3 regions of the Neobacillus sp. B4I6 genome follow, and region 3 is predicted to be linked to each of the others. Evidence: predicted binding sites of a transcription regulator. Region 3 holds the regulator's gene; each other region holds the start of a gene.
The links. The regulator LexA, encoded in region 3, represses DNA repair genes until DNA is damaged. The targets are predictions, from matches to a motif close to CGAACATATGTTCG.
Positions count from the first base shown of each region.

Region 1: the regulator LexA is predicted to act here: its motif matches at 2,824-2,837, upstream of recA (recombinase RecA).
Region 2: the regulator LexA is predicted to act here: its motif matches at 5,114-5,127, upstream of uvrB (excinuclease ABC subunit UvrB).

Region 1 is NZ_JBNPWB010000002.1:3,170,873-3,179,125, forward strand. It holds gene rny (ribonuclease Y) at 1-1,351, opposite strand, end outside; gene recA (recombinase RecA) at 1,675-2,718, opposite strand; gene QF028_RS17745 (competence/damage-inducible protein A) at 2,986-4,239, opposite strand; gene pgsA (CDP-diacylglycerol--glycerol-3-phosphate 3-phosphatidyltransferase) at 4,278-4,862, opposite strand; gene QF028_RS17755 (helix-turn-helix domain-containing protein) at 4,914-5,813, opposite strand; gene QF028_RS17760 (DUF3388 domain-containing protein) at 5,835-6,626, opposite strand; gene QF028_RS17765 (DUF3243 domain-containing protein) at 6,791-7,048, opposite strand; gene ymfI (elongation factor P 5-aminopentanone reductase) at 7,127-7,846, opposite strand; gene yfmH (EF-P 5-aminopentanol modification-associated protein YfmH) at 7,918-8,253, opposite strand, start outside.
Region 2 is NZ_JBNPWB010000002.1:6,141,048-6,149,300, forward strand. It holds gene QF028_RS32370 (heavy metal translocating P-type ATPase) at 1-31, shown strand, start outside; gene QF028_RS32375 (hypothetical protein) at 309-746, shown strand; gene QF028_RS32380 (4Fe-4S binding protein) at 733-2,100, shown strand; gene QF028_RS32385 (YdhK family protein) at 2,180-2,755, shown strand; gene QF028_RS32390 (YhdT family protein) at 2,969-3,253, shown strand; gene panF (sodium/pantothenate symporter) at 3,250-4,701, shown strand; gene QF028_RS32400 (DUF2198 family protein) at 4,808-5,047, shown strand; gene uvrB (excinuclease ABC subunit UvrB) at 5,269-7,248, shown strand; gene uvrA (excinuclease ABC subunit UvrA) at 7,256-8,253, shown strand, end outside.
Region 3 is NZ_JBNPWB010000002.1:3,060,885-3,069,137, forward strand. It holds gene QF028_RS17190 (ABC transporter transmembrane domain-containing protein) at 1-422, opposite strand, end outside; gene QF028_RS17195 (YneF family protein) at 609-824, opposite strand; gene sirA (sporulation inhibitor of replication protein SirA) at 896-1,336, opposite strand; gene tkt (transketolase) at 1,593-3,599, opposite strand; gene QF028_RS17210 (DUF896 domain-containing protein) at 3,777-4,007, opposite strand; gene QF028_RS17215 (YneB family resolvase-like protein) at 4,085-4,732, opposite strand; gene yneA (cell division suppressor protein YneA) at 4,745-5,068, opposite strand; gene lexA (transcriptional repressor LexA) at 5,226-5,849, shown strand; gene QF028_RS17230 (hypothetical protein) at 6,400-6,654, opposite strand; gene QF028_RS17235 (hypothetical protein) at 6,805-6,951, shown strand; gene glnA (type I glutamate--ammonia ligase) at 7,009-8,253, opposite strand, start outside.

The DNA.
Region 1 (8,253 bases), 110 kb from region 3:
AAATCTCCTCTAACTTTTCAAGACGGCGAATATAGTTTTCAAGCGTCTCACTACGTGCACCTGGTCTTGCAGCTGATAAGGCATCTGCTGCTGCAACTAAAACGGCTATGATAGATGTTGCCTCTGTATCCCCATGATGGGAAGCAATACTATTAATTACTACCGGATGTTCCTTGTATTTGGTTGCAAGTTCAACACCAATTTCAACATGGCTGCCTTCTACTTCATGGTCGATGGCTTTCCCAATATCATGAAGCAAGCCCGCACGACGTGCCAAAGTTTCATCTTGGCCAAGTTCAGCGGCAAGTAAACCAGACAGTTGAGCAACTTCCATAGAATGCTTTAATACGTTTTGCCCGTAACTAGTACGGAATTTTAAGCGACCAAGAATTTTGATCAGATCTGGATGAAGTCCATGAACACCCACTTCAAAGGTGGTTTGTTCACCCACTTCACGGATATACTCATCTACTTCACGACGTGATTTTTCTACCATTTCCTCAATTCGTGCCGGATGGATACGCCCGTCTTGGACCAATTTCTCCAGTGCTAAGCGAGCCGTTTCGCGACGAATAGGATCAAAACCTGATAGAATGACAGCTTCAGGAGTATCATCAATGATTAAATCAATTCCTGTTAACGTTTCAAGCGTACGAATATTTCTTCCTTCACGGCCAATAATACGGCCCTTCATTTCGTCATTTGGCAGGTTGACGACAGAGACAGTCGTTTCCGCAACATGGTCAGCAGCGCAACGCTGGATTGCTAACGAAAGTATTTCCTTTGCTTTCTTGTCGGCTTCCTCTTTTGCACGATTTTCGCTCTCCTTGATCATTATCGCAGTGTCATGGGTAAGTTCCTGCTCCATTCGATCAATAATGATTGTTTTTGCTTCCTCGCGCGTTAAGCTCGATATTCGTTCGAGTTCAGTTTGTTGTTTTCGTACTAACTCGTCCACTTTGCTTTCCATCTCTTCAATATGCTGTTGTCTTTGGTTTAGAGAATCATCCTTCTTTTCTAAAAGATTTTCACGCTTGTTTAACGTTTCCTCTTTTCGATCTAAATTCTCTTCTCTTTGCAGTAAACGGTTTTCTTGTTTTTGCATTTCATTTCTTCGTTCACGAACCTCACGCTCTGCTTCAGTCCGAAGCTTGTGAATTTCATCCTTTGCTTCTAGCAAAGCTTCCTTTTTCAATGAATCAGCATCACGTTTAGCATCTTCAAGAATCTGCTCTGCAGCATTCTTTGCACCTGCTACTTTTGCATCAGCAATGGATTTATGAACAAAATAGCCAACAACGGCACCGACGATAAGGCCAAGCAAAATGGAGATGATTGTAATTGGTTCCATCGTTACACCTCCTCTTGCTATGAACTTTTGTTACATTTTTTAAGTGTCGGCATGTACATTGTTTAGACTCAACATACAGCAAGCACCAAGGCTTTTTTCGAATTGTAATAATACCAAAAATGTAAAATATACATGTTAATTGTAAAGGTGGGAATATTCATTGTCAAGGCTTAGTCCTATTGGCTTTTTGAAATATTTAGAATAGGACATCATTTATTCATCCTAAATGCTAAAATCCATTGGATTTTAACAAATAAAACTTGGTATAAAAATAACATTATGTAAAAAAAGAGCAAAACCATAAATAGCTTTGCTCATCTACATTAGTCTATTAATTCAAATTGTTCATCATCGTCTTTCTCAGTGACAAATTTTTCACCATCTAAACCATAATGTTCACGGATTTTCCCTTGAATTTCGAGGCGAACATCTGGATTTTCCTTCAAGTATAGCTTTGCATTTTCACGGCCTTGACCTAATCTTTCAGAATTATAGGAGTACCATGACCCGCTCTTTTCAACGATATCTAATTCTGCGCCTAGATCAATGATTTCGCCTTCTTTAGAAATTCCTTCACCATACATGATATCTACTTCAGCCGTACGGAAAGGAGGAGCGACTTTATTCTTAACTATTTTTATCTTCGTCTTATTACCTACAATATCATTTCCCTGCTTTAACGCCTCTGCACGACGAACTTCAATACGGACGGTGGAATAGAATTTCAATGCACGTCCACCTGGTGTTGTCTCGGGGTTTCCAAACATAACGCCAATTTTTTCGCGCACTTGGTTAATAAAGATGGCGATGGTCTTCGATTTATTGATGGCTCCAGATAATTTACGTAGGGCTTGCGACATCAAACGAGCCTGTAAGCCCATGTGAGAATCTCCCATTTCGCCTTCAATTTCCGCTTTTGGAACTAATGCTGCTACAGAGTCGACTACAATAATATCAATTGCACCACTTCGTACTAGTGCTTCTGCGATTTCAAGCGCTTGTTCACCCGTATCTGGCTGTGATAGCAATAACTCATCAATGTTAACACCTAATTTTTGGGCATACGCTGGGTCAAGGGCATGTTCAGCATCTATAAATGCTGCTTGTCCGCCATTTGCTTGGACTTCAGCAATCGCATGCAAAGCAACCGTAGTTTTACCTGAGCTCTCAGGACCATAAACTTCGATAATACGCCCTCTAGGATATCCACCCACTCCAAGTGCTGCATCAAGTGCTAACGAGCCACTCGGACTCGTTAAAATCCTCGTATCTGTTTTCTCTCCCATTTTCATGACAGAACCTTTACCAAATTGCTTTTCTATTTGCTTTAACGCCATTTCTAAGGCCGCTTTACGATCATTACTCACGAATCTTTTCCTCCCTTATATAAACACAAGCAAATTGCTATAATCTATTAAATTAATTCCTACTAATAATATAACCGCTTTTCGGATATTTGTCGAGTAAAAAAACGAACATTCATTCGTTTATTTTCAAAACAAAATCGTTGTAAAAAAAGGAAAATCCCCCACCCTTTTGTATCATTTTGCATTTTTAGTAGTCCGAAAAGGATAATTTCGTCAATTGTCAGACCTTTTTCCCAATTCTTGTTTATCCAAAAAAGTCACAGAACGCTAATTAGCATTCTGTGACTCTTTTAAAATTCGAAGGAGAAAATAGCAGCCAAATTTCACTGCACGGCTCCGGTTCGCTTCCCTTGTTCCGCCAAGGGTAATCTTTTCTACAATTGTCGGCTTTCCCTTAATTGCAATGCCTATATAAATTGTACCAACTGGCTTGCCTTCAAGTTCTTCAGGACCAGCAACACCCGTAAAACTAATCCCAATATCGGTTTTAAATACCTTTGAAGCATTTTCGGCCAGCTCTCTAGCACATTGTTCACTTACCGCACCATGTGTTTTAAGCGTTTCTTCCTGTACATCTAATAGCTGTCGTTTCACTTCATTTGAATAACAAACTATACCACCGTAAAACACTGAACTTGCACCTGAAATTGATGTTAACTCTTGCTGGAATAGTCCTCCTGTTAAACTCTCAGCGGCAGTAATAGTTAAGTTTCTTTCTTTTAAAGATTTCATTACTTCTATCAAAAGCGACGTATTATCATAGCCATATAAAAATGCACCAAGACGCTGATTTATCGTCTTTTCTAGTTCATCCAGCATAGCCTGTGCTGCATTTTCGTCCACATGTTTGGCTGTCAGTCGTAAAGTAACCTCCCCATCTCCTGCCAGCGGAGCTATCGTTGGATTGCTTTGCGCATCAATTAAATCAATAATTTCTGTTTCCAGAGCTGCTTCTCCAATCCCAAAAAACCTTAACACCCTTGAGACAATTCTCTCGTTAGACTTGTTTCTTGTAGAAAGAGCCTGGGTCCCATACCGGAGAAACATCGGTTCCATTTCCTTTGGCGGGCCAGGCAGCAGCATATACGTATGACCGCCGGATTCTACAACCATGCCAGGCGCCATCCCATGATCATTTGGGAGAATGTGAGATCCTGCTAATACGAGTGCCTGCTTTCGGTTATTTTCTGTCATTACACGATTGGTCCGCTTAAAAAAAAGTTCAATCGATGCTAACGCCGTTTCATCGATAACGAGTTCTTTACCAAGCTGACGAGCAATCGTTTCCTTCGTCAAATCATCCTTTGTAGGCCCAAGCCCGCCAGAAAATATTATAATCTCTGCACGCTTTTGGGCTATTTCAATTGCAGACTTTAGCCTGTCAGGATTATCACCGACAACTGTATGAAAATAGACATTAATACCAAGCCCAGCTAATTGCTGAGACAAAAATCTCGCATTCGTATTAACAATTTGACCGAGCAATAACTCCGAACCAACTGCAATAATCTCAGCATTCATAGCAATTCATCTTCCTTTACAACATAATAGAATTAAGTTTACTTTGAATTTTTTAGGACATGACTATTTTTTGCAAAGTAATCCCAGCCAGACCAGATAGTAAAAATTAAAGCCACCCATAATGACACTATATCAAAACGGAATGGTATCATTGCAAAAATTATATTATGTAATAAAAGCGATGATATCGCGACAATTTGCGCCCATGTTTTAATTTTGCCGAGCATATTAGCCGCAACAACTTCGCCTTCCCCTGCAAGCAAGAGGCGTAAACCTGTTACTGCAAACTCCCTGCTAATAATAATAATGACTAACCATGAAGGTGCATAAACATCATTCAGTTCAACTAAAACAATAAGTGCAGCCGATACGAGTAATTTGTCAGCTAATGGGTCAAGAAATTTCCCCATATTGGTGACAAGGTTATATTTACGGGCATAATGGCCGTCAACCCAGTCAGTTACAGAGGCTAAAATGAAGATCAATGCACCGACAAAATGGGTAACTGGAAGTACGGTCCCAAGAAGTTGCATGTCGCCCCATTTAAAAGGAGCAAGCATAATAATCAAAAATATTGGAATTAATAATATTCTTGATACCGTTATTCTATTCGGAATATTCATAGTTTTCCTCCGTTTATTTATTAAAAGTGAAAAATAGTCATCTACAGATGACTATTCGTCTTTCAGAACATATTGAATCGTTATGTTCTGAACATTCGCAGTCGCTGGGACTGCATACTCGAGCTTTTGGTCATTCACATAAATTTCAGTGTCAGCAGCATTTCCAACCCTGATCACAGCCATACTTTCTGCTGATAAATCTTCTGTCTGGCTCTCAGTTGTACCTGTTTTTAGAAGCCCTTGAAAAAAGGATTTCCCTTTTCCATTTTTAATACTAACCCAGGTTTGACCTTTAGAAACCAACTTCACAATAAATTTATCTGCATTTTTTAATTCATAGGTTGAATTCCTGCCGCTGCTTTGAACTGCTGTAATTTCTTGTTTAGGTGTTTCTTCTACCGTTGTTTGTTCCTCTTCCTGTACTGTATTATCCTTCTGTTCCTCATTTACTTTCTGATTATCTTTATCATCAGCTTTTACTTTTTCAAGATTCTTCGATGTAACAATTTTAACGGGTTCATTCTGCTTACTAATTGATTCATTGGAATTTCCACCAGCATGATTTGATATAAAGTAATATAAAAGGCTTGCAGCACCAATTACAAAAACACCGATTAATACCTTTGGCAGAATATCAAATATTTTGGAATTACCTTCAGTAATTGTTTTGTGTGTTTTCACTCTAGACAATTGCTGGGGTAAATCATCATTATAGGTAGCAGGAATTTCGCCTTTATAGGTTTCAAAGATTTCATCAGGATTGAGGCTTAAAGCCTCAGCATACTGTTTAATAAATGCACGCACGTAGAAATTTCCAGGCATGCTCGCATAATTACCTTCTTCAATACCAATTAAATAACGCTTTTGAATTTTGGTCATGGATTGGACATCATCCAAGCTAAATCCTTTAGCTAATCGGGCTTCTTTTAGTCGATTCCCTAATTCAGTCAACTGTTAACACCTTCCAATTTATTAGAAATCAAAATCACCAAAATCTGATCCGGAGAACATGTTATGCTGGTCAACGACTTCATATGTAATCTCTTCTTCCGCGTCATTCCTAAGCTCGATAATATAATCAAAATCATCGAGTGTGTATTCTGAGTTTTGTACAAAGACATCAGGGTGCTCGATTACTTTTACTGACGGCAGACGCATGATTTCTCGGACAAGCTGCCAATGACGTTCATTTGCTCGTTTTGTTGATACTATTCCATCAAGAATAAATAGATTATTTTCGTTGTACTCATCTTCAATTAATTGATTGCGGATTGTTTGTTTTAACAGTGTCGATGAAACAAATAACCAACGTTTATTTGCACAAACACTCGCTGCAACTAACGATTCTGTTTTACCTACCCGTGGCATTCCACGAATACCAATCAGTTTATGTCCCTCCTGCTTAAATAATTCTGCCATAAAATCAACTAATAAGCCAAGTTCATTCCTTACAAAGCGGAAGGTTTTTTTATCATCAGCATCTCTTTGAATATATCGGCCATGTCTAACTGCAAGCCTGTCACGCAGTTTTGGTTCCCTAAGTTTAATTAGTTTTATTGTGTCCATAGTATGTAAAATTGACTCTAGTCGTTTAATTTGATCATCGTCTTTTGCTAAAATGAGCAAACCACGTCTTCCTTCATCCACACCATTAATCGTCACAATATTAATAGAAAGCATACCCAATAGGGATGAAATGTCACCCAATAGCCCTGGACGGTTCTTTTGAATCTCATATTCTAAATACCATTCTTTTTTCACGATATAAACCTCCTATAAAGAAGTTTCGACACTTTTCTGCATTTCAGCATCTAACCCCTATAATAAATGATTTTGGATGAAGATGAAAGTAAAAACACAGATATTCGTTTCTTTAATGGAGTTTATATATTTATACATACAAAAAGAGAGGAGAAACCTCCTCTCTTTTAGCGGGCGCCATTATTTTGAATCAATTTAACCATGATATTTGCAATAGCTTGTTGTTCTTCTTTATCAGCAACAGACCAAAGATCAGAAAGAATTCTTTCTTGTTCGTTTTTTGGCTCTACTTGGCTTGATAAATAATCACCAATTTGAAAGGCAAGATTATTAATTGCTCCCTCACTCATACCTTCATTTTGTGCATGGTGAAGACGATCAGCAAGAAAGTCCTCCCACTGTTTCCAGTTATCTAAAACAGACATTGTTTTCCCTCCTTTAAATTAGTACAAGTTTATTTTGCGATGAAGTGAAAGGAACTATACATGAATAACTTGTGAATTTTATGTATACCAGCCACCATTTAACGCAAGGACTTGGCCTGTCATATAGGAAGATTCATCTGAGAGCAAAAAAGCGACACTCCTTGCTATTTCTTCGGGCTGACCAAGTCTTCCCATAGGTATCTCATAAGAAATCTGGTCCACCTCTTCTTGTGAAAAACTTTCCATCATTGGTGTCTCGATCGCACCAGGGGCGATCGCATTAACGCGAATGCCATTCATTGCTAATTCTTTACTTAATGCCTTTACAAAGGCAATTTGTGCACCCTTTGCGGTAGAATAGGCCACTTCACAGGCCGCACCTGTTTGACCCCAAATGGATGTAATCACGACAATGTTCCCTTTCCCTTTAACAAGTAATTTCGGCAGGAGCTCTTTGGTCAGCATTAATGGATTTAGTACGTGAACATTCATTAATGCCTCTGCTTCAGACTGTTGCAAATCAATAAGAAGTCCATATTGACTGATTCCACCGCAATGGATGATGGCGTCTAGCGAAAAAACCTCAGAGTAGACTTTCTTATATCCATTAGGACCGCCAAAGTCTGCTTGGATAGGAATATACTCTCCACCGTATGGCTGCAGTTTTTCGATTAGGTCTCGAATCGTTTGTTCATTTTTATTATAATGCAGATACAAATGATAGCCTTTTTCAGCGAGTTTAAGCGCAATGGCTTGTCCTATTCCACCACTTGCCCCAGTGATCAGTGCATATTTCATTTCTTCACTCTCTCTCTAATAAAAAAACTTTTATACGAAGAAAAAGCGCCGTGTTACGACGCCTCACTTTTCTATTTTTTCTTTGGAACTACTTGGCAAACTGAAAAGCGTTCTTCCGAGATCACCTGAGATGCTAGTGATTGCACATCGTTTAAGGTGATTTTTTCAAGTGTTGGAACAACATCAAAAAGATTCATATCATTAAATGCATAGCGAGTAAATTGATTTGCGATATATTCAGGTGAATTGATCGCTCGTAGAAATGCACCTATCTTCTTTCTTTTCGCTCTTTCCAATTGCTCTTCATCAAAGATCATTTGGCTTTTAGCCTTCAAAAGCATTTTTTCTAGTGTTTCAGCCAGCTTATCAGGTTCACCTGTATCCCCGCCAATCATCGCAAACCCAAA
Region 2 (8,253 bases), 3.1 Mb from region 3:
TGCATTACGTTTGCAAAAAGTTAAAATGTAGAGGTGAGCATTATGTGAAGGTTACTTTACAATATGTATAATCATAGAAATAAAGAAGAGCCGCATCGGTTCTTCTTTTTTGTTTGGATTAAAGTCAAAGTGTAATTTAATTCTAAATTTAAAAAATAGAGGTCAGATTTTACAATTATATGAACAAATGAATAGAAAGTCTATATGCCATATTATTTCCAACAAAAATGCATAGAAACTGCAAATTTCCCCAGTACATTATACATATGAACATGAGATCCATAATTAACTTTCTGGAGGTGGAAAAATTGAAAAAACTATATTTACTTATTTTTACATTAGTATTTATTTTCTCATTCGATGTAAGGGCTTTAGCAGATGAGGGGCATTCTCATAGCCCAAACATTAAACAAGCAACAGAGAACCTCAAAAATAGTGGTACAAAGAGTCAAGATGCATCCAGTGAGGGTGATGACATGGAAGGAATGTACCATGACAGCGGAACGGACATGGAAGGAATGAACCATGACAGTGGAACGGACATGGAAGGAATGAATCATGACAGTGGAACAGACATGGAAGGTAGCGGTGGAGAAGCTCACGATCATCATGCAGCAGTGGTTGAAGTACCGCCAAATTATAAAGTGTTAGGTACCTTTGGAGCAGTAAATCTATCATTTATCTTAATAGGTGTTTGGAATAAATGGTTTAGAAGAAAGGGGGATTTAAACAATGGCAATGCCTGAGAAAAACTTACCTGAAAAGGAATCTTTTGATCTTCAATCTATACCAGTTGTGAAGAAATTTGTTAAAAGCAAATGGTATCCTGGAATCTTTCAATGGATCGTTATCTTTGTATTTTCCATTATTGTTTATGAATTAGTAATGGGAACTGTTGATCCAAGTAAAAACTTTGGTACCACGATGACATGGGTGTTATGGTGGCCGATTATACCCGTTCTATTTTTAGTAACTGGCCGCTTCTGGTGTGCCATCTGTCCGTTCGGTAAATTAAGTGATATTGTCCGGAAACTTGTTGGCAGCAAGCGACCAATGCCTAAGTTTTTAAAAAAATATGGAATTTGGTTGATTGATTTATTCTTTATAATGATTACTTATAGTGACCATGTGTGGGGAATTGTCGAGTCACCAAGAGGTTCAGGTTACTTATTGCTTTTACTTGTCACAATGGTTGTAGCCACCTCCGTTTTTTATGAAAGAAGAACCTTCTGTAAGACGCTTTGTTTCCTTGGCGGTCTTGCTGGAAACTATTCACGCTCTGGAGCTTTAAAAGTTCAGGCAACACCTGATGTTTGTAAACCCTGTAAAGTGCAATCCTGTTATAAAGGAACTGAGGGTGTTGAAGGATGTCCAATGTTCCAATTTCCACGGACAATGGAATCTAGTGCAGAATGTAATATTTGCGGGAACTGTGTGAAAAACTGTCCAAATAATTCTGTTAAAATTACAACAAGAGTTCCAACGAAAGAGTTATGGAGCTTAAAAAATCCAAAGCTTGAGCATGCTTCTCTAGCTGCTGTTATTATGGGAATCGTGTTTGTACAAAATATTACGATGCTTGAACCTTGGCAGAAAATTTTAACTGCTATTGGATCTGTTACTGGTACTACAAGCTATGTTGTTAACTTTACGATCGCCTTTATCATTGCCATGGCATTACCAATCCTATTATTGTTAGGCACTGCAAGAATTGCTTCTTTCCTTGGAATGGAAGGCACACTCAAAAAGAACTTTACACGTTTTGGTTATGCGATTATTCCTTTAGATCTTGCTGGACATCTGGCTCATAACCTGTTCCATATCTTCACTGAAGGAAAGGCCGTTTGGTTTAATTCGATCAGATTATTTGGGGTCAATTCCAATCCAGCGAGTTTAAGTCTCGCTTCCACACCAACCGTACAAATGATTCAATATATTGTAATCTTAATTGGATTGGCAGGCACTTGTTATGTTGTGTACAGAATGGGAAAAGGCAAAAAGACAGCATTTAAGGCCATGCTTCCTTACTACGTACTCATGACTGTTCTTGCGATCACTAATATTTATTTATTCTCTCTACCTATGATGCACAGAGTTTAATTAAAGAAGGTAATTCTTCATAATTTCTGCAAACTTTAGATGTAGAATACTTTAGAAATAAGATTTCTAGGAGGTAATCATGAAGAGTAAAAGATTGGTAGTAGGATTTGTTTCTTTTGTATTAATATTTTTGTTATCTGCTTGTGCGAGCAACAGTGATCAGAAAAGTGATGATGAAAATAATAAAAATATGGACCATAAAAGTATGAATATGGATCATATGGAGCATTCTAGTTCAGGTCAAATTCCGAAAGGTTTAATGGAGAAAGAGAATCCAACCTATAAAACTGGAAGTCAAGCTATTATCCAAGCTGCCCATATGGAAGGTATGAACGGTGCTAAAGCAACAATTGTGGGTGCATATGATACAACAGCCTACGCGGTTTCCTATACTCCAACAACAGGTGGAGAAAAAGTGAAGAACCATGAATGGGTTATTCAAGAAGAAATTAAGAATGCTGGTAGTGAAACATTAAAACCCGGAACCGAAGTTACCATAGAAGCTGACCACATGGAAGGTATGAAGGGTGCAACTGGGACAATTGATTCGGCCGAACAAACAACAGTATATATGATTGATTACACTCCGGCTGCTGGGGGAGAAAAAGTGAAAAATCATAAATGGGTAACAGAAAGTGAACTTTCAACCAAATAAAGGTTAGAATTAGACAAAAGGCAACAGAATGAGCTCATTCTGTTGCCTTTTGTCTACAAACTATGAATAAGTTTATTTGCAGAAATAAGGGAGATTTGGTGTTGATATTATGAATAGTTAATGGAGGAAAATAGTTTTAAATTGGATATTTTTTCATTATTGGTTAAAATAACTTGATGATGTTAGAGAGAATTTTCACCCAGGAGGAATCAAATGAAAAAAAGCAGCAATCCACTGGACAAGCGTTTCAAGATCGCTCACAGAGAAGCCCTAATTGGAATTATTCTTGTTTTGATTAATTTTATCTGGTGGTACGGTTTTGCCTATGGGCTTGGTTCGGCCAAAGTAGAACAATATTCGTACATATATGGTTTGCCAGCATGGTTTTTTTACAGCTGTATTCTTGGCTTTATTGTTATGGTTATACTCGTTATTTTTGCCGTAAGAGTTTTATTCAAGGATGTTCCCTTTGAAGTGGAAGAGGGGGAAAACAAGTGAACTGGGCCGTCATTACACCATTACTTATATTCTTATTGATTATCTTCGCTGTTGGGATGTGGTCAAACAAATTTGTTATTAAATCCAATTCTTTCTTGGAGGAGTACTTTTTAGGAGAACGTCAAATGGGCGGATTCATCCTGGCGATGACGATGGTTGCGACGTATGGAAGTGCCAGCAGCTTTATCGGAGGGCCCGGGGTTGCTTATACGCAAGGATTAGGCTGGGTCCTGCTTGCCATGGCCCAATTAGCAACCGGTTATTTTACGTTAATGGTATTGGGGAAGAAATTTGCGATTATATCCCGTCAGTACAAGGCAATCACCTTAATTGACTTTCTAAAAGAGCGCTATAAAAGTAAAGCGGTCGTGTTATTCTCAGCCGCAAGTATTATCATCTTTCTGTTTTCATCGATGACCGCCCAATGGATTGGCGGAGCACGTTTGGTAGAAAGTTTAACAGGCTTGCCATATACGACTGCTTTATTAATCTTTGCTTTTTCCGTCCTCGTCTTTGTTATTGTCGGCGGCTTTCGTGCGGTTGCGATCACAGACACCATCCAAGGTGTGGTCATGTTTGGGGGAACGTTAATCCTGTTAATCGCTACAATTAAAGCAGGTGGAGGAATCCCGAAGATCATCTCAGATTTAGCAACGGAAAATCCTAATTTAATCAGTCCCTATGGTGCAGAACGTAGTTTAACGCCATCCTTTGTTTCCTCCTTTTGGATTTTAGTAGGGATTGGCGTCGTCGGCTTGCCGCAAATTGCTGTCCGAGCGATGTCTTATAAAAATTCGAAGGCGATGCATAATGCGATTATTATTGGAACCATTGTCGTCGGTTTTATCATGCTGGGTATGCATCTCATTGGCGTGTTTGCAAGACCTGTTCTACCAGGTGTGAAAATCGGTGATACTGTTATGCCTTTGTTATCAATGAAAGTACTGCCGCCCTATGCTGCGGGTATCGTTCTCGCTGCACCGATGGCAGCCATTATGTCGACGGTGGACGCTCTTTTAATTCTAGTTAGCTCTGCACTAGTAAAAGATGTCTATTTAAATTACATCAAGCCGGATGCAGGGAACGACCTTGTGAAAAAGGTTAGTTTCAGCGTGACGGCGATTATTGGAATTGTGGTCATTCTGTTCTCGTTAAGTCCACCTGATTTAATCGTTTGGCTGAATCTGTTTTCTTTTGGGGGACTCGAGTCGGTCTTTATTTGGCCGGTTATTTTAGGACTATATTGGAGTAAGGGCAATAAATACGGGGCAATTACTTCGATGGTTTTAGGGATGGGTTCTTATATTTTATTAGATCAATTTTATCCAAATGCATTTGGGTTTCATACGGTGGTCCTCCCTATTCTGCTTTCTCTCCTGGGATTCGTGGTAACTAGTTTATTTACACAGCAAAACGAAGGTACGATCAACGTTAGAATGGAAAAATAAGCTAAGGTGCTTCGAAAGGCAGTTCATCTATCATTTTTGTTGCAATTATGTGCAATAATTTCTAGAATGAATTAACAGAAATTAATGTATGAATGAGGTGTACTCATTGGAAACCGTTATTCGATATTTGTCAGCACTTATTCTTCCGGGGTTGCTGGTCCTGCTTTTTACAAGGGTTACTTACAACCGGGTCATCGGGCTAGTTTTAACCGTTGCCCTGATTGCTACTTCAGTATATAAAGGGTATACCAACACATTTGTGCTCATCGTAGTGGATGCCTTCTCGTTAACAGCAGGGTTTTGGATGGCAGAAAAAATGAAGCAGAGAGCCATTAATAAGAGTTAATACATTCGAAGTTTTAGTGAGTCTGTCAGGAAAATGGCAGGCTTTTTGTGTTGAAATTTAAAAAAACGAATATTCGTTCGCATATTATTGGTTTGTTTTTAGGGGAATGTGGTAAAATGTTAATATGAATTTTAGTGGATACACTTGAAAGCAACCATCCCGGTCCATTAACAAGGTACATATGCTGAAAAGTGATTGATATTTCGGGAGGGGGAATATTTGTGAAGGACCAATTTGAATTAGTTTCAAAGTACTCGCCACAAGGGGATCAGCCAGAGGCAATCAGACAATTAGTCGAGGGTATTCGAAACAATAAACGCCAGCAGACGCTGCTTGGCGCTACAGGTACGGGTAAAACATTTACGATTTCCAACGTGATTAAAGAAGTAAATAAACCTACCCTTGTCATCGCCCACAACAAAACACTAGCTGGACAGCTTTACAGTGAGTTTAAAGAATTTTTCCCAAACAACGCAGTCGAGTATTTTGTCAGCTATTATGATTACTTTCAGCCAGAGGCTTACGTCCCACAGACCGATACCTTCATTGAAAAAGATGCTAGTATCAACGATGAAATTGATAAACTGCGGCACTCAGCGACATCTTCCCTATTCGAACGGAAAGATGTGATTGTGATTGCCTCTGTTTCTTGTATTTATGGATTAGGTTCTCCTGAAGAATATAGTGAAATGGTGTTATCGCTTAGAACGGGAATGGAAGTGGAACGCAATCAACTATTGCGCCGATTAGTCGATATCCAATACGACCGAAACGATATCGATTTCAAGCGCGGAACTTTCCGTGTCCGTGGCGATGTTGTTGAGATTTTCCCTGTTTCTCGTGATGAGCACTGCATGCGTGTCGAGTTTTTTGGTGATGAAATTGATCGGATTCGAGAGGTCGATGCATTAACCGGAGAAATCATTGGGGAACGAGAACATGTAGCGATTTTTCCAGCATCCCACTTCGTTACAAGGGAAGAAAAGCTGAAAATAGCGATTGAAAATATTGAAAAAGAACTGGAAGTTCGTCTGGAAGAACTGCGAGATGATAATAAATTACTCGAAGCTCAGCGACTTGAACAGCGGACGCGCTATGACCTGGAAATGATGCGTGAAATGGGTTTTTGCTCAGGGATTGAAAATTACTCGCGCCATTTAACCTTAAGGGATGCGGGCTCGACACCTTATACACTGCTTGATTATTTTCCAAAGGACTTTTTGATGGTGATTGATGAGTCGCATGTTACCTTGCCGCAAGTGAGAGGGATGTTTAATGGGGATAAAGCGCGGAAACAAGTGCTTGTTGATCATGGCTTCCGTCTGCCATCAGCGCTTGATAACCGGCCGTTAATGTTTGATGAGTTCGAAAAGCATATCCAGAATATCATTTTTGTTTCGGCTACACCTGGACCATACGAGCTTGAGCATACGCCGGAAATGGTTTCGCAGATTATCCGCCCGACAGGACTTTTGGATCCAACACTTGAGGTCCGTCCAATTGAGGGGCAAATCGATGACTTGATTGGTGAAATTCACGAACGGGTTAGGAAAAATGAACGTGTCCTGGTTACCACTTTGACGAAAAAAATGTCCGAGGACCTAACCGATTATCTAAAGGAAATCGGTATCAAAGTTCAATATTTACATTCGGAGGTTAAGACACTCGAACGGATTGAAATTATCCGAGAACTGCGTCTCGGCAAATATGACGTTCTCATCGGAATTAACCTGCTCCGAGAAGGATTAGATATACCAGAAGTTTCGCTCATCGCGATTCTAGATGCCGACAAGGAAGGCTTCCTTCGTTCCGAACGGTCGTTAATCCAAACGATTGGCCGTGCCGCCCGGAATGCCCATGGACATGTAATCATGTATGCAGACAAAATCACGAACTCAATGGAATTAGCGATAAGTGAAACGAAACGCCGTCGTGCCATTCAGGAAGAATATAATCGCAAGCATGGAATCACGCCAATGACGATTCAGAAGGATATTCGCGATGTCATCCGTGCCACCCATGCAGCGGAAGATCAGGAAGATTACAAACCAGCGGCATCGTTCAGTAAGATGTCGAAGAAAGAAAAAGAAAAACTAATTGCCACGATGGAAAAAGAAATGAAAGTCGAAGCAAAGGCGCTTAATTTTGAACGGGCCGCTGAGCTTCGTGATTTAATATTGGAACTTAAGGCGGAAGGATGACGTTACAATGGCAATGGAAAAACTGATTGTGAAAGGCGCCAGAGCCCACAATTTGAAAAATATAGATGTCACCATTCCGAGAGATAAGCTTGTTGTACTGACAGGACTTTCCGGCTCAGGAAAGTCCTCGCTTGCCTTTGATACGATTTATGCAGAAGGGCAGAGGCGCTATGTCGAATCCCTGTCTGCCTATGCGCGGCAATTCCTTGGCCAGTTAGATAAACCGGATGTGGATGCGATTGAGGGTCTCTCCCCGGCCATTTCCATCGATCAAAAAACAACAAGCCGGAACCCTCGTTCAACGGTCGGTACGGTGACAGAAATCTATGATTATTTACGATTATTATTTGCAAGGGTCGGGCACCCAACCTGTCCGATTCATGGAATTGAAATTTCCTCGCAAACGATTGAGCAGATGGTCGACCGAATTTTAGAATACCCGGAACGGACCAAAATGCAAATCCTAGCCCCAGTTATTTCAGGCCGTAAAGGATCACATGTGAAGGTGTTCGAGGATATCAAGAAACAAGGATTTGTCCGTGTCCGTGTGGATGGGGAAATGATTGACCTTGGTGATGACATCGGACTTGAAAAAAACAAAAAGCATTCGATTGAGGTTATTATCGACCGGATCGTTGTCAAGGAAGGGGTGTCGGCAAGGATTGCCGATTCACTCGAGACCGCACTGAAACTGGGCGAAGGTAAGGTTATTGTTGACGTAATCGGACAAGAAGAACTGTTATTTAGTGAAAATCATGCCTGTCCGCACTGTGGTTTTTCAATTGGAGAACTAGAACCGCGGATGTTTTCCTTCAACAGTCCGTTTGGCGCCTGCCCAGAATGTGATGGACTTGGCTCCAAGCTTGAAGTCGATCTCGATTTGGTCATTCCTAATCGTGATTTGACACTAAAAGAGCATGCTATTGCCCCGTGGGAGCCAACAAGTTCTCAATATTATCCGCAGTTGCTTGAGGCCGTATGCAATCATTTCGGAGTGGATATGAA
Region 3 (8,253 bases):
GAATCAACGAAGGTTAGCACGCCTACGCCCGCTGTTTGTTGAATGGCTGACAGATCGTTGGTGGCATGTGCCATTAAATCCCCTATTCGACGTTTTTGGTAAAATGATGGCGACATATTTGTAAAATGATGATACAGCCGATTTCGAAGCAACTTACTTAACTTAACTGATGATCCAAAAATCATAATTCTCCAGTAGTACCTAAGGAAATACATTGCAAGGGCAACAATAACTAATACGGCCATCCACTGCAAGAGAATTCCCGTTGTCATTGTCCCATTCTTAACTTGGTCAGCTATGATTCCTATGATCTTAGGCGGCACCAGTTGCAATATTGCTACAAGCATTAGGAGGAAAATCCCGGATATATATGCTTTTTTCTCCTGTTTAAAATACCAGCCTAATTCTAAAAATACTTTCATTAAACCGCCCCCAAATCACGAGTAATCGATCTGCCAAAAATTGAATACGTTTGATAATTAAAGTTATTCGGAAAAATAATCCAACGGACTGAGGTTTAATTTTACCAAATTTTTATAAAATAATAAAGATTTAGAATATTGTTATCAGCACGAAAAAGCACCCATCTATATGAGTGCTAGTCCGTTTTATTTTGATTGTTGTTTGTTCATGGCAGCCATCATTTGGTTGATCTTCTTTTGTGATGGTTTTTGTCCCATTTGCATCATCATCATTTTTAACATTTGTTCATTGATTGGCGGATTTTTCTTTAAGTAGCTCATCATATATTTACGAGCAATGAAAAATCCTAGTGCTACACCAGCTGCTAATGCTAGTATACCAACTAGAATGTAATAAACCATATTCAACTTCCTCCTTCATGTTGTCTACCATACAGTGTACTAAATAAAACACGATTAGACAATATCTGCAATTAGATAAATTTTCTTTCCTTTATCGGCTTTAACCAACCGTATCGCTGATGTTCAAGGTCAAGTGCCAAAAAGGAAGTCTCACATTTTCTTAGAACTTCAAAAAAAGCCGTCTCAGCTTCATAGCTGCCTTGTGCCTCGATTGTAATTAAGTCTTGAAAAACCTCTAACTTTGCCGTACTTAGTTTTCCGCTTAATTCAATTGAATATGCACCATGCTCAGCTTTAAATCCCTTGATTTTTCCAAGCTGCTTTTGGATAAGTTGATGGATCTTTAGAACCTCAACCTTTTTTGTTATATAGGAAATTTGTTTTTGTGTAATAAATTTAAGTTCGCCGTTTGCTTTTCGATGTTCCTGAAAAAGCCGAAAAAACAATCGTTCTCTTCCGAAGTAATGGGTCGCAAATTCATCTTCTATTAAATATAGCTGATATTTTCTCACCACTGTTCTCTCCTTCGTTGATTACCCTTTTTACTATTATAAAAAAAGATTAACGAAACATATGTCTTACGGCGGCAAAAACTTTCACTATTTTTGTCGATTAGCAGGAATCTAAACTATTCTTCTATAAATTCGGTAGATTTGTTGAATTTTCCTGCAAAAATTAACTTTGTTCATAATATTGTTGAAATTTGACCCTTTATACCATCAAAAAAGGAGAACGGATGATTTCCGCTCTCCCTAAAATCTCATTATTTTATTTTTGCAGAAGTGCTTTTACACGTGCAACTACGTTGTTTACAGTGAACCCGAATTCTTCCATAATCTTTTCTCCTGGTGCTGAAGCTCCGAAATGATCAATAGCAAGAACATCGCCTTCGTCACCAGTGTATTTGTGCCAGCCAAATGATGCTCCCACTTCAATTCCAAGGCGCTTTTTCACACTTCTTGGCAGAACAGAGTCTTTGTACTCTTGAGATTGCTGCTCGAATCGATCCCATGAAGGCATACTTACAACCGAAACATGAACACCTTCTCCAGCAAGCGCATTTTGAGCTTCCACTGCAAGGCTTACTTCTGATCCAGTTGCTAATAACAACGCATCTGGAGTTTCTCTTTCTGAAGGAGACACCACATATGCCCCTTTAGAAACTCCCTCGTACGCATTGATATCCGTTCCTTTTAATGTAGGTAAATCTTGACGAGTTAAAACAAGTGCAGTTGGTTTGTTGGTAGACTCAACTGCAAGTTTCCAAGCCGCTGCCGTTTCATTACCGTCTGCAGGACGAATGATTGATAATCCTGACATGGCACGTAATGCTGCAAGCTGTTCAACTGGCTCATGTGTTGGTCCATCTTCCCCAACAGCAATACTGTCATGGGTAAAGACATAAGTGACAGGTAATCCCATTAACGCTGCTAGACGAATGGCAGGACGCAAGTAGTCAGAGAAGACAAAGAATGTTCCGCCAAATACTTTTACGCCGCCATGAAGAGCAATACCGTTCATTGCAGCACCCATCGCAAATTCACGAACACCAAACCAGATATTACGGCCTTCATAGGAACCAGGCATAAAATCTTTCGTACCTTTAATCATCGTTTTATTCGAACCAGCAAGGTCTGCTGATCCACCGATAAAAATAGGTAGATTCTTAGCAATACCATTTAATACTTCACCTGAAGAGGCACGGCTTGCAAGGCTTTTTCCTTCTGGATATACAGGGATTTCTTTATCCCAACCAGCAGGAAGTTCATTATTTAATGCTTGTTCAAGCTGAGTAGCTAGTTCAGGGTACTCTTTTTTATATTGAGCGAAAAGATCATTCCACTCTTTTTCCTTTTTTTCGCCATTTTCAACGATCAGCTTCTGGAAGTTGTCATAGACTTCCTGTGGTACATGGAAATCTTCTTCAAAAGTCCATTTATAGGCTTCTTTAGTAAGTTTTAATTCATTTGCTCCAAGGGGTGAGCCATGAACACCTGAAGTTCCCGCACGGTTTGGTGAACCGTATCCAATTACTGTCCTTACTTCAATCATCGTTGGTCTGTCTAGATCGTTTTTAGCTTCTTCAAGAGCTTTTGCAATTTCTTCTAAATTATTGCCGTCTTCGACACGAACATATTGCCATCCGTATGATAGGAAGCGATCTTTGACACTTTCTGAGAACGACTTATCAAGGTCTCCATCAAGTGAGATATCGTTTGAATCATAAAGGACTACCAATCGCCCTAATTTCAAGTGTCCTGCTAGCGACGCTGCCTCAGCAGATACACCCTCCATCAAATCTCCATCTCCACAGATACTGTATGTAAAATGGTTCACAAGTTCATATTTATCTTTATTATAAACACTTGCAACATGGCGTTCTGCCATTGCCATTCCTACTGCCATTGCAATCCCCTGTCCAAGTGGACCAGTAGTTGCTTCTACACCCTCAGTGTGACCATACTCTGGGTGTCCAGGCGTTTTAGAGCCCCATTGGCGGAATTGCTTTAAGTCATCCATTGTTAAGTTGAAACCAGACAAGTGAAGCATGCTGTATAACAACGCTGAACCATGACCTGCTGACAAGACAAAACGATCACGGTTAAACCACTGTGGATTCTTTGGATTTTGGTTCAAGAAACGCGTCCATAAAGTATAGGTCATTGGCGCTGCACCCATCGGCATTCCTGGATGTCCTGAGTTTGCTTTTTCGATCGCATCAATGGAAAGCGTTCGAATGGAGGTTACAGATAAATCATCAATAGTATTAAACATGAATTACATCCTTTCCTAATCACAAGGTTACTAAATACATTTTCAATTTTATATCGCTACCGTTTTTTATTCAACAAATAGCATAATAATAAGAAATAAAAGTCACTATTTTTTTATTTTTACACAAAAATAGTCAGTATATGTAAATAGGAATACAAAAAATGTATTCCTGAACTTTTAGTGAAGTGTATTTTTTTTCCTAGCCTTGATTTTTTCCGGTGTAACGTCATTTCCTTCCGGATCAATAAACTTGGTGTTAGTAAGGGTATCAAGCATATTCGAACGAAAAGTAGCCAAATATTCACTTCTTAATTTAGTTTGCTCTTTCGCTTCTGTTTCAGTCAATCCCGTTGCTTTTGCTTTTCGTGCCAGCTCATTAATTCTAGCCATCTTTTCTTTTGAAAGCATTCCAAGACCTTCCTTTCAAACTATTTACATGACACCTGATTTTACTAAAAAAAAAACCTAATGACAAGGCAAAAGGTCTACTCTTCTTGTGATTCAATATATTCCTGGAATCTTCTATGAACCGTGGCTTTAGAAATGTTATAGCCAAAACCTCTAAGTGTAGCAGCTATTTCTGAAAAAATTAATCCATTTTTTCTTAACCGGACAATTTCTTCAATCGGAACTTCAATTTTCTCACGACCGGAGGCTTCTCCAAGATTTTTTAAGTTTTTTTCAGGTTTATAACCATTCTGAACTGCTCGCTTCATTCCACGTTTGATTTTTGCATTATGTAGTTTACGTTGGTACTCTTCAACCATACTTACGATGTTCAAAACCATGGAATCCGATTCTGAAAGCTGTAATTCTCCACTATGGGAGATACTATAAAGTTTAATATTTTCTTTTAAAATGCAATGCAAGAGTGCAATTTTGGCATTCCCCCTACCGAGTCGTGTTTCATCCTGAATTAAGAGGGCTTGTACCTGCTTATCTCTAATTAGTTCTAATAATTGAAATATCCCCTCACGATTGAAATCATAACCACTAGCCTTTTCTTTAATTACCCTATCAATCTCAAAGTGATAGGTGTTAGCTAGTTGCGTTAATTCCTCTTCCTGGCGCTTTAACGAAGATTCTTGTGTTTCCTTATTTGTGCTGACACGGCAGTATATAATTGCTTTCATAAAAGTTCCTTTCTATTCACCAACGGCGCTAGCAAATTCATTTGTAGATGAGACTTCTTTACTCACCGGAATGATAATTTCTTCACCTGGAAAAATTTGATCATCATCTAATTCATTATGCTTTTTTATCCAAGCAACAAATTCCTTGTTTGATAATGAATGTTGACCCGAAAATTGATCAGAGATTTCCCATAGTGAATCTCCTTCAGTGATTGTAACCTTTAAATAATCATCTTGCGCGTTCGAATGATGTTGGAATGATAATATGATTGAAAGTGAACAACTTAAAATAATAAGAGTAATAGCATAGGAGTATTTGTTCCATAATTTTTTCATAAATAACACCTCTTTAAGAATGTATGTTCGTTTTATTATTTTTATTATAAATCGAACGTTTGTTTGTTGTCAACTGTATTTTCGAACTTATGTTTGTATAAAAAATACGAACATGTTATAATAAAGACAACATTAACCAGGCGAGGTGGATTTTATCATGGCTAAAATATCAAAGAGGCAGCAAGATATCTTAGACTTCATTAAAAGTGAGGTTAAGAGTAAAGGATATCCCCCTTCAGTAAGGGAAATTGGAGAAGCGGTTGGACTCGCATCCAGTTCTACTGTTCACGGACATCTAGCAAGATTGGAAAGCAAAGGACTTATTAGACGGGATCCCACAAAACCAAGAGCAATTGAAATATTAGAAGCAGATGTTGCTGCACATATACCAAGAAATACAGTTGTCAATGTTCCAGTGGTTGGGAAAGTAACGGCAGGACTCCCGATTACAGCGATTGAAAATGTGGAAGAGTATTTTCCGCTTCCAGAAAGTCTTGCACCTGCAGATGAACAAGTTTTCATGTTAGAAATCATGGGTGAGAGTATGATAGAAGCTGGGATCCTAGACGGGGATTATGTAATTGTGAAACAGCAGCCAACTGCTAATAACGGGGATATTGTTGTAGCAATGACCGAGGAAGATGAAGCCACCTGTAAAAGATTTTTCAAGGAAAAAGATTACATACGCCTGCAGCCGGAAAATTCTACAATGGACCCTATTATCTTAAGGAATGTTTCGATTTTAGGTAAAGTCATTGGGGTTTACCGACATATTCATTAAGTTTAAGAGAGTTGGCATACACGTGCCGGCTCTTTTTTTGTTGTGGCTAATCAACCTCAAGCTGAAGCAATTACAGAATCCGGGATAGAGTGGGGCTACGTGACCGTTGTAGAAGAATTCCTACGAGGTGGGGCACGTAGAGGCGAACTACGTGACCTTTCCGCAAGAATTCCTACGAGGTGGGGCACGTAGAGGCGGACTACGTGACCTTTTCGGAAGAACTTCTACGAGTTGGAGCACGTAGAGCCGAACTACGTGACCTTTCCGCAAGAATTCCTACGAGGTGGGGCACGTAGAGACAGCCTACGTGACCTTTCCGGAAGAATTCCTACGAGGTGGGCACGTAGAGGCGGACTACGTGACCTTTCCGGAAGAATTCCTACGAGGTGGGGCACCTAGAGGCGAACTACGTGACCTTTCCAGAAGAATTCCTACGTGACGTTCCAGAAGAATAATAGTGAGGTCTGTCTCGTACTGTTGTCTCTATGCCAGAAGAGCTGCATTAATACTCAAAATAAAAAGGAGCAGCCATAAGCCACTCCTTTAATGCCTATTTCGCTATTCTTGCTTGTATTTCAGATAGTTTTACCTTAAAAAGCACTTTATATACTTTCGTGTCCCCTTCATTAAAACTGGAATGTGTAACATACGTTCCTTTCAAGGTCTTGCGCTGTTCATCAAATAGGAAACATTCCTGACCTTTTGTTCCTGATTCTATCAAACTTAAAATAAGATCAGGCTTCTTATACGTCTTTTCTCGTAGTATTTCTTGGGTTAGAGCATTACAAATTTGCAGTTTATACAATTTAGAGCACCTCCCAAATGTTTACAACTTAAGCATATATTATTTAGGATTAAGTAAACCGTAAAAATTGTGAATTTTTAAAGAACATCAAGCACCTCTTTTTCTATTCTATTCCTATTAATTTTATTTAGAATGATCTAGGATGCCTAATTGGAAAAAGAGCCATTGAAGTTATTGACGTTCGAAGTCGTTGAGAAGGAGCAATTTGGGTCGACAATCAGGCTTATTGGCTACCGTAATTGTTTAATGGAAAAACCGGGTAGCCAATGGATGGCATTTTTCACTGAGAGAATCTAAGAAAAGAAGCGCGACATAGAAAAACCCTGACGCCAGGCGCCAGGGCTTTAGATAATATTAATACATGCTCATATATTGATCGCGTTCCCATTGGTGAACGACTGTGCGGAACATATCCCATTCGATTTCTTTAGCTTCAAGGAAGTGTTCCATAATGTGCTCGCCAAGACCAGACACAATCACTTCATCAGCTTTCAGTTGATCTAATGCTTGAGCTAATGTTGCTGGAAGATCGATGATTCCTTCTTCGATTCTTTCTTCTTTGCTCATTACATAGATGTTTCTGTCAACTGGTGCCGGCGGAGTTAATTTATTTTTAATTCCGTCTAAGCCAGCTTTAAGAAGTACAGCCATTGCAAGGTATGGATTAGCAGATGGGTCTACACTTCTTACTTCAACACGTGTACTTAATCCACGAGAAGCAGGAATACGAATTAATGGTGAACGGTTTCTAGCTGACCAAGCAACGTAGCAAGGTGCTTCATAACCTGGAACAAGACGCTTATAAGAGTTTACAGTTGGGTTTGTTACCGCTGTAAAGGCTGGAGCGTGCTTAAGGATACCTGCAATAAATTGACGAGCTGTATCGCTCATTTCTAAGTCGCCGCTTGGCTGATAGAATGCATTTTCTCCATTTGTAAATAATGAAAGGTTCATGTGCATTCCAGATCCATTGACTCCGTATAACGGTTTTGGCATGAATGTTGCGTGCAAACCGTGTTTACGAGCAATTGTTTTAACAACTAGCTTGAACGTTTGGATTTGGTCACATGCTGTTAATGCATCTGCATATTTAAAGTCAATTTCATGCTGACCTGGTGCTACCTCATGGTGAGAAGCTTCAATTTCAAAGCCCATTTCTTCTAACTCAAGCACGATATCACGACGACAGTTTTCACCTAAATCTGTTGGTGCTAAGTCAAAATATCCGCCTTGGTCATTTAACTCTAAACTTGGTTCGCCTTTTTCATCTAATTTAAATAAGAAGAATTCCGGCTCAGGTCCAAGGTTAAAGTTAGTGAAACCTAACTCTTCCATTTCTTTTAATACTCTTCTTAAGTTATTACGAGGATCTCCTTCAAATGGTTTTCCTTCTGGAGTATAAATATCACAAATTAAGCGGGCAACTTTCCCTTTTTCTGCTGTCCATGGGAATACAACCCATGTGTTAAGGTCAGGATATAGTAACATATCAGATTCTTCAATACGTACAAAACCTTCAATTGAAGAACCGTCAAACATCATTTTGTTATCAAGTGCTTTTTCTAATTGGCTTATTGGAATCTCCACGTTTTTGATAGT